DNA from 2 places in the Roseibium algae genome. Region 2 is predicted to be linked to the other one. Evidence: riboswitches for the same ligand, from Rfam matches in the RefSeq annotation. Region 2 holds a riboswitch; the other holds the start of a gene.

Region 1 (3,410 bases), 230 kb from region 2:
ACTTTGGAACCGCGCTTGACGAAAGGAATAAGCTGAGCCTTAGCAATTGCGTCAACAGCCGCTCCTGAATAGCCGCGAGCCAACCCACCCCCGCCAAGTTTTATGCCGCCGAAATAGCGCACGACAATAACGGCTGCCTCGATCAGCCTGTTGCCTTGCAAGACCTTGAGTGTCGGCATGCCGGACGTACCCGACGGCTCGCCGTCATCCTTGCCACTCTCCTCAACACGGTCATCTTCCAGCAAACGCCGATGTGCCGTAACAAAGTGATTGGCCTTGCGATGCTCCTTGCGCAGCACCTCCAACCGGCCCTCAAACTCAGCTATCGGTACAAGGTGAGCCAGAAACCGCGACTTGCGATCTTCAAGGACACCGCAGAATTCAGATTCGATGGTCTGGAAATCCATGAATGGTCAGGCTGGCGTCTTGAAGTGCTTCGACAACTTGAGAGCCTGCCCCTGATAGTTTGAACCTATGCCTTCGCCATAAAGCTGCTGCGGGCGCTCGGCCATGTTTTCATAGACCAATCGGCCAACCGTCTGGCCATGTTCCAAAATAAACGGCACGTCGTGAGAGCGGACTTCCAGCACCGCACGCGAACCTATGCCGCCGACACCAGCATGGCCGAACCCGGGATCAAAGAAACCCGCATAATGAACGCGGAACTCACCAACCAGCGCATCAAACGGCACCATTTCCGCAGCATAATCGGGCGGAACATGGACCGCCTCCTGGCTGACCAGAATATAAAATTCATTTGGATCAAGGATCAGTTCAGCAGCACCGCGACGATAAATTGGTTCCCAGAAATCGAGCGGCTCGTGCTCTCCAGGCTTATCAACATCAATGAGACCCGAGTGCTGTTTGGCACGGTAACCGACAAGCTTTCCATCGCCCTGCCCTTCCAGATCGATAGACAATTGCACACCGCCGCCGATCCGTTCATTTCCGCCACTCATCAGCGTGTGAGCCTTGTGAACCTTTTCAAGCTCAGCATCGCTCACGACAGACACCCCATTGCGGAACCTGATCTGGCTCAACCGAGACCCTGCGCGTGCAAGAATCGGAAATGTCAGCGGTGAAATTTCAGCATAGAGCGGCCCGCTGTAACCGGCTGGCACCGTGTCGAAAGCAAGCCCGTGATCTGTAATCACACGGGTAAACACATCAAGCCGCCCAGTCGAACTTTTGGGATTTGCCGTCGCCGATATATCGGCAGGCAATGCCAGGTTTTCCTGCAGAGGCACGATGTAAACGCAACCGGTCTCCAGCACGGCCCCTTCTGTAAGGTCAAAACGGTGCAGCTTGAGGCTTTCAAGCTTGTCCAGAACCGTGCTGTTTGGACCGGTCAGAAAGCTGGCGCGGACACGGTATGCTGAATGGCCAAGCCGCAGATCAAGACTTGCCGGCTGGATCTGCCCAGTCACCGGGGGCAGCTCAGAAAAGATCGTGCCCTCAGAGAACATCTGCTCAATTGTGTGCGCTGGCAAAATGCCTGTCGATGCTTGCGTCATATCCTGTACCGCGCCCTTAATCTCAAATGCTTTCCACGTGATTAGCGGATCGGACCTCACTCGCCAACCAGTTTCCGTCCGCAAATATTGACCGTTATAATATTTTGGCGTAATTAAACTGCGAACTCGTGGTGATTTGGGCCGGCCGGCTTGCAGCTACGTTAAACAAGTAGCTAAAAAGGCCGGGTTGCAAAACCCCGGCCAATGCTGGGGTTTTTTGCTATGTGGAGCACCATTCGATGACAGAAAAGAACAATTCTCGCAAGGCACGGCGACCGGCGACAGAGCTTGTCCATGGCGGCACCACACGGTCGCAGCACGGCGAGACATCGGAAGCCATGTTCCTCACCCAAGGCTTTGTTTACAGCAGTGCCGAGGCCGCTGAAGCACGGTTTAACGGCGAGGAGCCAGGCTTCGTCTATTCCCGCTACGCAAACCCGACCGTTGCCATGTTCGAAGACAGGATCAGGATCCTGGAAGGCGCCGAAGCCGCCCGTGCAACAGCCAGTGGCATGGCGGCCGTCAATCTGGCGCTGATGGCATCTGTCAAAGCTGGCGACCATGTGGTCGCGGCCAAGGCTCTGTTCGGGTCCTGCCGCTATATCGTTGAAACGCTGCTGCCACGCTTTGGCGTTGAATCCACTCTGGTTGACGGTACGGACCTCGATCAATGGAAGGCTGCGGTAAAGCCAAACACTGCCGCGCTGTTTTTGGAAAGCCCGACCAATCCAACACTGGAAATCATCGACATTGCCGCAGTTGCGGACATTGCACATTCCGTCGGCGCGCGCCTGATCGTTGATAATGTGTTTGCCACGCCGATGTTTCAGTCCCCTCTCTCGCTTGGTGCGGATGTGGTCATCTATTCAGCTACGAAGCATATCGATGGTCAGGGCCGTTGTCTGGGCGGCGTCGTGCTGTCAGATGAGGCTTGGATCGTTGATGAGGTCATGCCTTTCGTCAAGCACACCGGACCGCACATGAGCCCTTTCAGTGCCTGGGTGCTGCTCAAGGGTCTGGAGACTTTGCCCCTGCGTGTCGAACGTCAGACATCAAGCGCTGGCAAGATTGCAGATTTCCTGGCAGGCCAGAGCGCCGTGTCGCGTTTGATTTACCCAGGACGGGATGACCATCCGCAGGCCGAAATTGCCAAACGGCAAATGACCGGCGGTTCGACGATGCTCGCCTTTGAATTGGCTGGCGGCAAGGAAGCAGCCTTCCGGTTTGCCAATGCTTTGGAGATCATCCAGCTCTCCAACAACCTTGGCGATGCGAAAAGCCTGATCACCCACCCCGCCACCACGACGCATCAGTCTCTGGGCGAAGAAGCCCGCGCGGAGCTGGACATTTCCGACGGTCTTCTTCGGTTCTCGGTCGGCCTTGAAGACCCATTGGATCTTCTGGAAGATATTGAACAAGCGATGCAGGCGGTCTCCTAAAAAGCCATCAAATCGAGGGAGGTCAAGACGGCCTCCCTTTTTTCTTTCTATGCCAGCGACAGATAGCCAGCGGCTCCCAGAAGGGCTGTTCCCCCTGCCCTGTTCAGAACATTTGGATGTCGGCGCAAAAAGCCTAAAAACTGATTGGCAGTCAACGCATAGGTCATCACCAGAGTAAAATCCAGAATGGCCATGGTCGGGCACATCAGCGCAAGCTGTGACCAGATTGGCTCTGCCGGATCCAGGAACTGAGGAAAGAAGGCGGTGAAAAACACAAGTGCCTTCGGATTGCAGAACGCCACCATAAAACCTTCAGAATAAAGCTGCGCCCGTGAGACATTGAGCCCCTGCTCTGTCATCTCCACAGGAGCTTGGCGTCCGAACATCATTTTCGCGCTCATGTAAGCCAGAGTGGCCACTCCGGACCATTTGATGGCCTGAAACGTCATGGGCGAAT
Region 2 (3,410 bases):
TTTCTCAATTAGAGTGCTGGCTTGGGTGTGGATTGCTTGCTTTGTTTTTGCAATGGGGCTTTAAACGAAAAAACGGTTCCTGCGGGGAGCGGAACCGTTTTTCGGGAGGTCTGAGAGCGGTTTGGGTTCCGCTCCCATCTGTATATATATAGGTCTGCTTTTTTAAAATGCATGTGATTTGGGTCACAAATGAGATGATGGTGGCCAGTTCCCAATTGGGAAACGGTTACTAGAGCAAATTCATCTGCTTAAACTGGAAATGCTCGCGGAAGGGCAAGTCGTTGGCCGTAGTTCATGAATTTCTTCAAAACAGCTTTTCTCTAGAGGGGCTGTCGAGTGATTTGGCGGATAAGCTTGCCGCCCTTGCACGTCCGATGAAAATTTCTGCTGGGACGATCCTGTTTGAAAGTGGCGACCCGGGGAATGGATGTTACGGGGTTCTTGAAGGATCGCTTAAGGTTTCGATCATGTCAGTCGATGGGGATGAACAGCTGCTTGCTGTTCTGGGGCCAGGCGATTTGGTCGGTGAATTGGCTCTTCTGGATGGACGGCCCAGATCTGCGACTGTGAGTGTCTTGAAAGCCGCTCATCTGGCCTTTATCGAGAAAGCTGCCTTTGAGCGGTTTGCAGATGAAAACCCGGCAGTCTATCGGCACATGCTGTTCATTGTTGGAAAGCGGTTGCGCCAGGCGAATGACGTGTTGGCAGCCCGATCCTTTTTGCCCCTTCCAGGACGTGTTGCTCAAACCTTGCTCCAGCTGTCTGAGACATTCGGCAAGCCGCTGGAAGATGGCCGTGTGCTTATCCATTATAAGCTAAGTCAGGCTGATATCGCTAATATGGCAGGCGCTGCGCGTGAGAATGTCAGCCGGGTTCTCAATGACTGGAAGCGCGCCGGGACGATCAGTCGTATCTCTGGTTACTACTGCCTGGAGCAGCCAGACCTGCTTAAACAGGCAGCCACCCTTTGAGGGTAATCTGATGATCTTGCGCGAATTCCCGCTCTTCTGTTTCTGCTGATAACGATGCGATGAAAGAATACTTTCAGGAAATTCGTCTATTATCTAATTAGATAGACAGGTAGGGAGATTCGATCTTGGCGGAACAAGAAACAACAACGAGTGAAGAAAAACCATTGGGTAATTTGACCCTGCGCACAATGGCAATGCCGGCCGACACCAATGCGTCTGGTGATATCTTCGGTGGTTGGGTGTTGTCACAGATGGATCTTGCCGGTGGCATCGCTGCTGGACAAAGGGCAGGTGGCCGTGTCGTGACCATTGCCGTTGACAAGATGAAGTTCATCCGTCCGGTTCATGTCGGTGATGTGCTGTGTATTTATAGCCATGTTGGCCGCGTGGGCAGATCCTCCATGGAAATTACACTGGAGGCATGGGTTCTCAGACATCGCTATGGCCATCGGGAAAAGGTCACCCAAGCCATGTTTACGATGGTCTGCGTCGACGAGAATGGCAAGCCGTGTCCGGTGCCTAAGGATGCTCCCGCCTTTGAATGATTGGCGAAATGTGGCGGCTGGCTCTTGTGGCTGTATCGGTGAGACCGAAGGTCAGCGCAGCAGCCTGCGCCGTTTAAGGATATCTGCGAAGAGGCGCTCATCCACGACGAATGGGCAGCCATTCGCCCAGTAGGCCAGAAGCGCCTCCAGCCTGGACAGCCTGTCAGGCCTCTCCAGCGCTGGTTGATGAGTTGGCAGGCCACCCAAAATCCGGATGCTGTCGATCCGCGTCAAAACGCAATCTTCAGCAGCATCTTCCCAAGCGCTTTTATCTTCTCGTACGGGTGAGGCATTGGCGAGTACCGCGTTGGACAGCTGCACGAGTTTGGCAGTTTGGCTTGAAAACAGGTCCTTAGACATAAATCCTCCATCGGTTTCCCGAGGAGAACTGGCGCGAAAGGTAATTGAAACCGCTTGGTTGCCGATTTTATCAAGAAGGTTGTCCTTCTCGATGTCAGTCGACCGCATCCCTGGCGGGGACCACCTTGCCCGGTAAGGCAGGTTGGCGAGGGCGCCAGCCCTTCTCTTGATGATGGCGGGCTTATGACATGTCTTAATAGTCAAGGCAAGTGTTTGCCGCATGCGCCGAGTAAGCGGAAAACTGACTTTCTAGAAGCAGATTAGGGGCCGAACCCTAATCGCTCTTGCAGATCATAATGGGCCTTGCCACACTTGGGTGCCTTAAGGGTTCGAGACCTTGACCACCAGCTTACCCTTGTTGCTGCCATCAAAGAGCTTATTCAGGGCAGCTGGGGCATTTTCCAAACCATCGACGATATCAAGCCGATACTTGATCTGCCCTTTTGCGAACATGGCTCCTAAAGCGGAGAAAATTTCGGGGAAGGTGTCGAAATGATCCGGCATGACGAAGCCCTTTAGCGTAAGGCGTCGGCGTACAACGGCAGTCATGTCAGGCATTTCTTCAGGAGTATCGCCATTGTAGACCGAGATGAACCCACACATAACGATTCGACCGAAAGCCTTCATGTTGTCCAGGCCCGCGATGAAGGGCTTGCCGCCGACATTCTCAAAGTGGACGTCGATGCCATCGGGGGCAAAGGATTTGAGGCCTGCGTCAAGGTCATCTGTCTTGTAGTTCAGGGCAGCGTCGAACCCCAGCTCATTGACAAGCCAGTCGCATTTTTCTTGAGTGCCAGCAATCCCGACAACGCGCATTCCAAGGGCCTTGCCAATCTGACCGACAATCGATCCGACAGAACCCGCAGCGCCTGTCACGCAGAGAGTTTCGCCAGCTTTGGGTTCGCCAACCTTGACGAGGCCATGATAGGCGGTTGCACCAGCAAGGCCAAACAAGCCCATGTAGTCTTCCATGGATGCTGTTTGTGGCACGATGCTTAATTTGCCAGGCTCAATGTCGAGATAGTCAGTCCATCCGGTGAAGCCGGAGACCCAATCGCCAACTGTGTAGTGCGCGCAGCGGCTTTCACAGATGACGCCGACACCCAATGACCGCATGGTCTCGTTGAGTGGAGCAGGCGGCAAATAGCTGTTTGTCGCAGGCGATACCCAGCCTCGCATTGCCGGATCCAGGGAGACATAGACAACCCGAACCCGTGCCATCCCGTCGCTAAGCGGGGGTAGGTCATCTGTCTGGGTCGCAAAATTATTGGCGCCAAGGAAACCAGTTGGACGTGATGTCAGAAGGATGTTGGTATTCTTCATGATGGTATCCGGGAGAAATGTGTGAAGTTAAACCAAAGTGAAAGGGAGCAGCTCTTGCGGATCAATAATGCGGCGGCTTTTCGCTTGGGTTGCCAGGTTGGGCATTTTCAATCAGGTCTTCCACCTGATCCGTCATTTCAGCCATCTTGCGGGTCAGCCTGTAGAGCTGTTTGCCCTGATCTATGACCACCTGGTTCAACTCATCAATCGT

The links. A riboswitch is a leader RNA that binds a small molecule or an ion and turns the genes downstream of it on or off. The one in region 2 is predicted to bind S-adenosylmethionine.
Region 1: another riboswitch for S-adenosylmethionine. It lies ahead of V6575_RS04620 (O-succinylhomoserine sulfhydrylase); the one in region 2 lies ahead of V6575_RS05690 (hypothetical protein).

What each region holds. Positions count from the first base shown of each region.
Region 1 is NZ_JBAKIA010000002.1:206,215-209,624, forward strand. Features, by position in the region: gene V6575_RS04610 (YigZ family protein) at 1-407, opposite strand, end outside; gene V6575_RS04615 (2'-deoxycytidine 5'-triphosphate deaminase) at 414-1,514, opposite strand; SAM riboswitch at 1,633-1,712, shown strand; gene V6575_RS04620 (O-succinylhomoserine sulfhydrylase) at 1,754-2,953, shown strand; gene V6575_RS04625 (LysE family translocator) at 3,001-3,410, opposite strand, start outside.
Region 2 is NZ_JBAKIA010000002.1:433,677-437,086, reverse strand. Features, by position in the region: gene V6575_RS05705 (ChbG/HpnK family deacetylase) at 1-12, shown strand, start outside; gene V6575_RS05700 (Crp/Fnr family transcriptional regulator) at 282-971, shown strand; gene V6575_RS05695 (acyl-CoA thioesterase) at 1,160-1,516, shown strand; gene V6575_RS05690 (hypothetical protein) at 1,568-1,876, opposite strand; SAM-I-IV-variant riboswitch at 1,942-2,054, opposite strand; gene V6575_RS05685 (NADP-dependent oxidoreductase) at 2,198-3,199, opposite strand; gene V6575_RS05680 (SlyX family protein) at 3,261-3,410, opposite strand, start outside.